DNA from 3 places in the Mesorhizobium sp. M7A.F.Ca.ET.027.02.1.1 genome. Region 1 is predicted to be linked to each of the others. Evidence: riboswitches for the same ligand, from Rfam matches in the RefSeq annotation. Region 1 holds a riboswitch; each other region holds the start of a gene.
What was found. A riboswitch is a leader RNA that binds a small molecule or an ion and turns the genes downstream of it on or off. The one in region 1 is predicted to bind thiamine pyrophosphate.
Positions count from the first base shown of each region.

Region 1 (3,265 bases):
GGCAGACGGGATAGTCGAGGTTGCCCGGCACAATTACGCTCAAGGCTTGCGCCGCCCAGAGGACACGCTGAAAAGGCAGCATGGGCGCGCAAGCACGCCATTCACGAGAGGTTCGACATGAAGACTATGCAAGAAAAAGACATTCCGGCATTCGTGCAAGCAGTTGTGGAGGCCGGCTGCAACATTTGCGCGATTGGCAACTTGGGATATGTCTTTGGCGATGCTGATTTGACGCCGGCGCAACGGAGGTCCGTCGAGCCACAGCTGCGCAGGATTGCTGAGATCTACGGCGAACGCGATCATCTCATGGACGAGATAGCTGTATATCTGCGGTCGATCGGACGCCATGTCGAGGTTGAGCCGAAGACAGGTGTTTCCTGATGGCCGCGATCGATCGCGTTCCGTAGTCGCCATTTCTATTGGGTAACGAGCAGCCGTCTTCCAACCTCTGAAACAAAAAAGAGGTGACCCCCAAAGGCCGCTCTCGAGACCGCAAGTCTGAGCCGCTAACGCATTGCGATAACCAGGCTGTCCGAACTGGGCGTCGATGCCTTCCTCGACCAGGTCGCGGTAGGCGGCGATCTCATCTACCGCATGCATAGCCAAGCCAGAGAAGTTTTCGGCAGCGGAATTCTCGGTCGCTTCCCCTTTTATGACTAGAGGGTGCGGCCGATCCGGCCGCGACGATCTCGCAGGGATTGCCATATACGGCAACACGAACACCGGCGGATCAATACTCGGATAATGGCGGCCGGCTATGTAGCGATCGATCGCGCACCAACATATCAATGCAATAGCTTAGTTGCTTTCAAAGGCGGGTCTCTACGAACTGCAAGCAAGCTAAACGATTGCGTCAACTCTTCCTCGCAGAGCGAAAACTCCGCGCCCACGCGATTTCTCTGCTGGAACAGCGGCACATCCTCAGCGCCAGGACACGGCCGCCGCCGTCGGGTTTTACGAAGCCGGTGATTGCATAAGTTGCCCGCAAGATATCATTGGTATCGGGAACGCCGCCGATGCCGCATCCTGAATAGAGCGGCCGCTTGCACCTGCCAGCCCGACGACCAGATCATATCTGCAACTCCATCTACCTGGACGTGGTGCAAATCACCTCGCTGAAGCCGCAAATCGTCGCCTTCGACCAGGATAACCACATCCGTGACCGCCTGAGCTACTCGGTCGATCTCGACGCACATGGCCGATACAGTTTTTCCATCCTTCACGAAGCGAATGAGACTTTGGCCATTCCAGCCCTGGTCTACGGGGCGTGACTTGTCCCCGATGCATGCGCGAGCTCTCCGCTCGGCCGGCCGCCGGACGTCGCCACCGGCCGAAGGCGCCCGAAGGCGCCCGAAGGCGCTTGACAAAGCAGCACCGGCCCATTCAACTTGAGGCATTCACCAGGGGAGTCCCGGTAAGGGGCTGAGATACTGCTGGCTTTCGCGGCGCAGTGACCCGTTGAACCTGATCCAGTTCATACTGGCGTAGGGACGGTGCAAGCGCTTTGCGGGAGTTTACGCCCGAGGTCCTGCTGCAGCAGGTCTACAGAAGCGTCTTTTCATCCTTCCGGCACAGAACTGGGTCTCCAATGCATGAGCAAAGGAGCCTCACGATGAATGCCCTCACCCCCGCCGTGTCGACGGGACCACTGCCCGCCTCGCGGAAAATCCACAAGCCCGGCGTCCTCTACCCGCAGATCAGGGTGCCGATGCGCGAGATTTCCGTCCATCCGACGGCCGGCGAACCGCCCGTCACCGTCTACGATCCGTCCGGCCCCTACACCGATCCATCAGTCCAAACCAGCATCGAAAAAGGCCTTGCCCGGCTTCGCCACGAATGGGTCACGGCGCGTTGCGATGTCGAAGCCTATGACGGCCGCCACGTCCGGCCGGAAGACAATGGATTCGCCACCGGCGAGCGCCTGACACCGGAATTTCCGATACGCAATCGGCCGCTCAAGGCCAAGCAGGGCAAGGCGGTGACCCAACTTGCCTATGCGCGCGCCGGCATCATCACGCCAGAAATGGAGTTCGTAGCCATCCGCGAGAATCTCGGCCGCGAGGTGATGCGCGGCAAGCTGCAACGCGACGGCGAAGCCTTCGGCGCGGCGATCCCAGATTTCGTCACACCCGAATTCGTGCGCGACGAGGTGGCGCGCGGACGCGCAATCATTCCCGCCAACATCAATCATCCCGAGAGCGAACCGATGATCATCGGGCGAAATTTCCTGGTGAAGATCAACGCCAACATCGGTAACTCGGCTGTCACATCGTCGATGGCCGAAGAGGTCGAAAAGATGGTGTGGGCGATCCGCTGGGGCGCCGATACGGTGATGGACCTGTCGACCGGCCGCAACATCCACAACATCCGCGACTGGATCGTGCGCAATGCACCGGTGCCGATCGGCACGGTGCCGCTCTATCAGGCGCTCGAAAAGGTCGGCGGCATCGCCGAGGACCTCAACTGGGAGGTCTATCGCGACACGCTGATCGAGCAGGCCGAGCAAGGCGTCGACTATTTCACCATCCACGCCGGCGTGCGGCTGCACTACATACCGCTGACCGTCGACCGGGTCACGGGCATCGTCTCGCGCGGCGGCTCGATCATGGCCAAATGGTGCCTGCACCATCACCGGGAGAGCTTCCTCTACGAGCATTTCGAGGAGATCTGCGACATCGCCAGAGCCTATGACGTTTCCTTCTCGCTCGGCGACGGCCTTCGTCCCGGTTCAATCGCCGATGCGAACGACGCGGCGCAATTCGCCGAACTGGAAACACTTGGAGAACTCACCAAGATTGCCTGGGCAAAGGACTGCCAGGTGATGATCGAAGGCCCGGGCCATGTCCCCATGCACAAGATCAGGCAGAACATGGACAAGCAGCTCGCAGTGTGCGGTGAGGCGCCGTTCTACACGTTGGGGCCGCTGACGACCGACATCGCGCCGGGCTATGACCACATCACCTCAGGGATAGGTGCCGCCATGATAGGCTGGTTCGGCACCGCAATGCTTTGCTACGTCACGCCGAAAGAGCATCTCGGCCTTCCCGACCGCAACGACGTCAAGATTGGGGTGATCACTTACAAGATAGCCGCCCATGCAGCCGATCTGGCGAAGGGCCATCCGGCAGCGAAAACCAGGGATGATGCCCTTTCGCGCGCGCGCTTCGAGTTCCGCTGGGAGGACCAGTTCAACCTGTCGCTCGACCCCGAAACCGCACGGTCCTTCCACGACCAGACCTTGCCCAAGGAGGCGCACAAGCTGGCA
Region 1 covers NZ_RZOL01000011.1:18,530-21,794, forward strand. Annotated here, with positions in the region: gene EN749_RS39540 (hypothetical protein) at 1-381, shown strand, start outside; gene EN749_RS02815 (hypothetical protein) at 1,044-1,271, shown strand; TPP riboswitch at 1,393-1,509, shown strand; gene thiC (phosphomethylpyrimidine synthase ThiC) at 1,613-3,265, shown strand, end outside.

Region 2 (3,265 bases), on a different contig from region 1:
TAGCCGGCACGGCCATAAAGCGCCAGAATGCCGAGCGCTGCGACAATAGCCGGCAGCGCCAACGGCACGGCGAAGATCTGCAGGATGAAGGCGCGGCCGAAGAAACGTGGATGTCGCGACAGAGCGCGCGCCACGAACAGCGCCGGGATGGCCGAAAGCAGCGTCGAGAGCGCCGCTTGCCAGAGCGTGAAGCGAATGACGCGAAGCAGATAGGGATCGAAGGCTGCCCAGGCGCCCGAGAAATCATGGGCGCCCTCGAAAAGCAGGCCGGCAAACGCGCCGCCGATCAGCAGCGCGATCGCGGCAAGCGCGACAATGCCGGCGCTGACGCGGGGATCAGAGGCTGCGCGTCGCACGCCGGACCACCAATCTCCGGATCGCGGCACTTACAAAGGATTGCGTTCCTTCGCGCCCCCCTCTGTCCTGCCGGACATCTCCCCCACAAGGGGGGAGATTGGCAATTTCGACGCCTCGCTCACTCCAGCAGCATTGGCGATTGGCGAAATCGCCGATGGCAGCCAATCTCCCCCCAAGCGGGGGAGATGTCCGGCAGGACAGAGGGGGGCGCCGTAGAGCACTCATCTTCGATAGCAAACTTATTTGCTCATCACCGCAAGCCATTCATCGACCCAGGCCTTGCGATTGGCAGCGACCTCTTGCGGGCTGAACAGCAAGGTCTTGGTCGGCTTGACCAGTTTGTCAAAGGCCGGATTGAGCGGCTTGTCGGTCTTGCCGGCCGGGAACATCCAGTTGGTCTCGGGAATGGCATCCTGGAATTTAGGCCCGGTCATGAAGGCCATAAACTTGGCCGCCAGCGGATTCTTGGCTCCCGTCGTGGTGATACCCGCCACCTCGATCTGCAGATACTCGCCCTCCTCGAAGGAGGCCGCCTGGTAGCGCCCGGTGTTCTCGGCGATCATGTGATAGGCCGGCGACGTCGTGTAGGACAGCACCATCGGCGCCTCGCCCTTGGTGAACAGCCCATAGGCCTCGCTCCAGCCCGGCGTCACGGTCAGCACCTTCGGCTTGAGCTTGGCCCAGGCCTCCGGCGCCTTGTCGCCATAAACCGACTTGACCCACAGAAGCAGGCCGAGGCCCGGCGTCGAGGTGCGTGGATCCTGGATGACGATCTTGTCGTCGGCACTGCCTTCGACCAGCTCTTTCAGGCTTTTCGGCGGGTTCTTCAGCTTCTCGGTGTCGTAGACGACAGCGAAATAGCCGTAATCAAAGGGGACAAAAGTATCGTCGCTCCAGCCACCCGGCACGTTGACACCAGTTACGCCGCCATGCGGCGCGAACAAGCCTGACGCCTTGGCATCGGCGGTGAGATTGGTGTCGAGGCCAAGCACGATATCGGCCTTGGTCGATGCGCCTTCCAATCTGACGCGGTTGAGCAACGCGACGCCGTCGGCGACCGAGACGAACTCGACATCGCAGCTGCATTCGGCCTCGAATTCCTTCTTCACCACGGGACCCGGACCCCAATCGGCGGTGAAACTCTCATAGGTGTAGACGGTGAGCTTGTCCTTGGCCAAGGCCGGTCCGGACAAGGCCACGACCGTTGCTGAAACAAGAGCGTATAAAAGCGTGCGCATCGGCGCCTCCTTCGTTCGAATTGAAAGGAATTGAGGCGTCGGACTGTCCGAAACGTCTAATCCCTCCGCCGGTACAAACCGGATCAGGTTCAGCGGGTTGGCGAGACTGCCTCTCAGCCGGTCCGCGAAGATCGCGTCCGGCACCCCGTTAGAGCGTTTCGACACATAGGCCGGGCCGATCCGCCACGCAAGTGGGAGTTTGCCGCCTTCCGTTTCCCGTGCCGGGCTGGTAAGGGCCACACGATATGAGCACATTCACCATCCTGCTTGGCGGCGATCTCATCCGCACGCCACGGCTCGACCGCCAGGCCGAAGGCTCCCGCGTCATCGCCGCCGACGCCGGCATAGGCCATGCGCAGTTGCTGGGCCTCGTGCCGGAGCTGTGGGTGGGTGATTTCGATTCCGTGCCGGCAAACCTGCCGGACGATCTCGCTTCCGTGCCGCGCCGGACCTTCCCGGCGGAAAAGGACCAGACCGATGGCGAACTTGCCATCGCCGCAGCACTCGAGCGCGGCGCGACCCGGCTGGTGCTCGCCGGTGCTTTCGGCGGCAAGCGCGCCGACCACGCTTTCCTGCATCTGGCGCTTGCCTTGCGGCTGGCCGAAGCAGGGACCGATGTGCTCCTGACCAGCGGCGCCCAGGAAGGCATTCCCCTGCTGCGCGGAACGGCCGGCTTCGACTATGCCGATGGCACGCTGTTTTCGGTGCTCGGCTTTTCCGAGCTTGCCGGGTTGACCGTCACCGGCGCCAAATGGCCGCTGAACCACGTCAAGGTGGCCTTCGGTTCGTCGCTGACCATTTCCAACGAGGTCAAGGGCCGCCTCGAAATCGCGCTCGGCCATGGCCGCGCGATGCTGCTCGCTCATCCCTATCCCTTACCTGAAAGCTGACATGGCCCCGCCCCTTCTCAACCTCGACGGGATAAAACTGACCTTCGGCGGCACGCCGCTGCTCGATGGCGCCGCCTTGACGGCTTCGGCCGGCGACAAGATCGCACTGGTCGGCCGCAACGGGTCGGGCAAGTCGACCCTGCTGAAGATCGCCGCCGGCCTGATCGAGCCGCAGGACGGTGAGGTGTTCCGCCAGCCTTCGGCAACTGTCCGCTATTTGCCGCAGATGCCCGACATGGAGGGCTTTGCCACTGTCCGCGCCTATGTCGAGGCCGGGCTTGGCCCTGCCGACGATCCCTACCGCGCCAGCTATCTGATGGAGCATCTCGGACTGTCGGGTGAGGAACGTCCGAACGACCTGTCGGGCGGCGAGGCGAGGCGTGCTGCCCTTGCCCGCGTCATGGCGCCGGAGCCAGACATCCTGCTGCTCGATGAGCCGACCAACCATCTCGACCTCTCGGTCATCGAATGGCTGGAAGAAGAACTCATCCGCACCTCCTCGGCACTGATCGTCATCTCGCACGACCGCCGCTTTCTCGAACGTGTGTCGCGCGCCACCATCTGGCTCGATCGCGGCCAGACCCGCAGGCTGGACAAGGGCTTTGGCCATTTCGAGGAATGGCGCGACCTGGTCCTGGAGGAAGAAGAGCGCGAGCAGCATAAACTCGGCCGCCAGATCGTTCGCGAAGAGCATTGGCTGCGCTACGGCGTGACGGCGAGGCGCAAGCGAAACATGCGCCGGCTCGGCGAGTTGCAGACCATGCGCCAGCGTTTTCGCGG
Region 2 covers NZ_RZOL01000047.1:14,980-18,244, reverse strand. Annotated here, with positions in the region: gene thiP (thiamine/thiamine pyrophosphate ABC transporter permease) at 1-356, opposite strand, end outside; partial or broken gene EN749_RS38650 (precorrin-3B synthase) at 409-569, shown strand; gene thiB (thiamine ABC transporter substrate binding subunit) at 597-1,595, opposite strand; TPP riboswitch at 1,639-1,753, opposite strand; gene EN749_RS08265 (thiamine diphosphokinase) at 1,841-2,485, shown strand; gene EN749_RS08260 (ABC-F family ATP-binding cassette domain-containing protein) at 2,487-3,265, shown strand, end outside.
Region 2: it holds a riboswitch for thiamine pyrophosphate, as region 1 does, so the genes downstream of both, thiB (thiamine ABC transporter substrate binding subunit) here and thiC (phosphomethylpyrimidine synthase ThiC) in region 1, are expected to answer to the same signal.

Region 3 (3,265 bases), on a different contig from region 1:
GTGCCACCTCGGCTGCTGGCGTGGCTGGGAAACATCCCGGTCAAGACCGTTCTTTTCGACTGGTCGCTCAGGGCACCACCGGTGGCGATCAGCTTTGCCGCCATTCCGCCTGGCATGAAGCTACTGGGTTTGATCGACAGCCTCGCCCAACCGAGCAATTGAGGTAGATCCACCGCGTCCGCTGGACGAAGCAGGTGACAATGCCCATTTATGGCGAGACCACTTGCTTTCACGCAATTCCAGACGGAAAACCGCCACACACTTTTCCCGGAATTGCTTTTGAGGAGACGTGACATGGCGACTTCGACCGAACGTGCAGTCCTTGCCGGCGGCTGTTTCTGGGGCATGCAGGATTTGATACGGCGCTATCCCGGCGTCATCTCCACCCGTGTCGGCTACAGCGGCGGCGACGTGCCCAACGCCACCTACCGCAACCACGGCACCCACGCCGAAGCCATCGAGATCAATTTCGATCCGGCCATCATAAGCTATCGCACGCTGCTGGAACGCTTTTTCCAGATCCACGATCCGACGACCCGCAACCGCCAGGGCAACGATGTCGGGACGAGTTATCGCTCGGCGATCTATTACACCAGCGACGAACAGAAGCGCGTCGCCGAGGACACCATCGCCGATGTCGATGCCTCGGGCCTGTGGCCGGGCAAGGTCATCACCGAAGTCGCACCCGTTGGTCCGTTCTGGGAAGCCGAGCCCGAGCATCAGGACTATCTGGAGAAATATCCCAACGGATACACCTGCCACTTCGTCAGGCCAGGCTGGAAGCTGCCGGTTCGCGAGACGGCGGTTTCGTAGAGTTCAAGGTTGTACCAAGCCCCGATCCCCGCGTCGTGGTAGAACAAAGCCGCGGAGGTTGTGCTCCGCGGCTTTGGTTCGATCGCGTGCAGATTACTTGCCGCAATTGTTGTCGTTGACTGTCGGCGAGGTGGTGCCCGGGGAGGTGCCGTTGGCATCTGCCTGCGCCCCCTGCGGACTTGCCGGGCAATTCTGATCCGCGTTTGAATTCATATCTCCTACCGTGCCAGTCGTGCTGTTGGTCGTGCCCGGGTCGACAGTGTCCGGCTCGACCGTATTCGGTGAAGCCGGCGTGTTCGGCTCAACCGTCACCGATTTGCCGCTGCCGCTTCCATTTGCGTTGTTGCTGCCGGCGCTTTGCGCCATGGCTGACGCGGCCAGACCAATGGTGAGAACCGAAGCTGCGAGGATTTTCATGAACATGGTTTGTCTCCATTTCTGTGAAGTCGTCGCTTGTTTTCTACGAAAGTGATCGCGTTGCGACTGTGGGGACAACCGGTCGCAGCGGCGAAGGTTCCCGACAAAATTCCGCACAGGCGCACCGTGACTGGCGCAATGCTTTTGGCGCAGTGCTCTGAAAAAACGGCTTTCCCTTGAACTCGAATGATGCTTTAAGGCGCACATCCACAGGGGTGCTCCGTACGGTCGGGGCTGAGACGGGGGCGGCAAGCCCACAGACCCTAGAAGCTGATCTGGGTAATACCAGCGGAGCGAGGCGGGCGATGTTTTCAGGCGCACAGATTTCCCTATACCCCATGACCGACGATTTCGTCGGTGTCATTCTTGGCGCGCTCGGTGCGCTCGATCCCTGGCGCGACAAGCTCAGGATCGAGACCGACGACATCTCGACCTTGCTGGTCGGGCCGCCCGAAGTGCTGTTTCCCGCCATGCGCGACCTCTTCGTGGCGGCGGCACGCAGCGGCAAACATTGCGTGTTGTCGGCCACCATCTCGCGCGGGTGCCCTGGCGAGCCGGATGATCCGATCTGCCGCTCCGATGCACTTGGCGGGCCTGTTGGGCCACTCGGCCCGCGCAAGGATGCGGCCATCGCGGCGGTGCGCAATGCTGCTGCCACCGGCCAGCCGGCGGCGGCGCAGTTCTCGCTCTATGTGATGGGCACCGACGACCACATGGACGAGATCTACGGCTGCATCGATTTTCTCAAGCAGTCCGGCGTCTATGAGCGTTCCAAGCATTTCTGCACGAAACTGCGCGGTGATGCCGGTGCGATCTTTTCGGCGCTGGACGAGGCCTTCTGCCGCTTCGGACCAGGCGCCGGCCACGTAACCCTCGACGTCACGGTCTCGGCCAACAGCCCGTCGGCTGTCTGAGCCAGCCGCGCTTTCGCGCTGCCGTCAAAGGTTATCTCCCGTGGCCACATCATCAGTCGCTTCGCGCCCGATCGCGAGCCTTCTTGTCAAGGCAATGCCGGCCATGATCTCGGTCGGTTTGCTCCTGCTGGCGTGGGAGCTTTATGCCACCTATTCCGGCATCAGGCCGACGACACTGCCGGCGCCGTCGCGCGTTTTCGAGCAAGCGCTGCTCAATCGCCAGGCGCTGGCCGACAACGCCATTCCGACCATCGGCGCCACGCTGCTCGGCTTTGCCTGTTCGCTCAGCGCTGCCTTCGTGCTGTCAATGCTGGTCGACTTCTTCCAGCCGCTGCGGCGTGCGATGTTTCCTGTCTTAATCGTCAGCCAGACCTTGCCGCTGGTGGCGATCGCGCCGCTGGTGGTGCTCTGGTTCGGCTTCGGGCTGGCGCCCAAGATCATGCTGGTGGCGCTGGTTACCTTCTTTCCGATGCTGGTTGCGTTGGTCGAGGGTTATGAGTCGACCGAGGCCGAGATCGGGCAAATGCTGCGCGCCATGGGGGCAGGGCGCTGGCGCATCTTCGTGCTGGCACGGCTGCCTTCGGCGCTGCCCTATTTCTTCGCTGGTTTGAGGATCTCCATCACCTACGCCGTGGTCGGCGCGATCTTCGCCGAATATGCGGGGGCCGCGAAGGGGCTGGGCATCTACATGCTCAACGCCAAGAACAATTTCCGTCCTGACCTGGTTCTTGCCGCCGTCGGAGTGAGTGCCGCGCTGACACTTGTCCTGTTCGGGTCGACTGTACTGCTGCAGCGCCTCGCGATGCCCTGGGAGCGGGCCGGCAAGGAAACCGCCGGGAAGGGGGCCTGGCGATGAACCGGCTCGAGCTGCGGCATGTGCGCAAGGCGTTCGGTGGGCTCGACGTGCTGGCCGATATTTCGCTTAGCGTCGGCGCTGGTGAATTCGTCTCGATCCTTGGACCCTCGGGCGCCGGCAAATCGACACTCTTCCAGCTCCTGACCGGCGCCGAGCATGGCGAGGGCGAGATGTTGTTCGACGGCGCGCCGCTCGACGACCACGGCAGGCATTTCGCCTTCATGCCGCAGCGTGACGCGCTGATGCCGTGGCGGCGCATCCTCGA
Region 3 covers NZ_RZOL01000052.1:3,124-6,388, forward strand. Annotated here, with positions in the region: gene EN749_RS08855 (glycosyltransferase family 39 protein) at 1-162, shown strand, start outside; gene msrA (peptide-methionine (S)-S-oxide reductase MsrA) at 295-813, shown strand; gene EN749_RS08865 (hypothetical protein) at 907-1,236, opposite strand; TPP riboswitch at 1,432-1,545, shown strand; gene EN749_RS08870 (YkoF family thiamine/hydroxymethylpyrimidine-binding protein) at 1,536-2,144, shown strand; gene EN749_RS08875 (ABC transporter permease) at 2,239-3,000, shown strand; gene EN749_RS08880 (ABC transporter ATP-binding protein) at 2,997-3,265, shown strand, end outside.
Region 3: it holds a riboswitch for thiamine pyrophosphate, as region 1 does, so the genes downstream of both, EN749_RS08870 (YkoF family thiamine/hydroxymethylpyrimidine-binding protein) here and thiC (phosphomethylpyrimidine synthase ThiC) in region 1, are expected to answer to the same signal.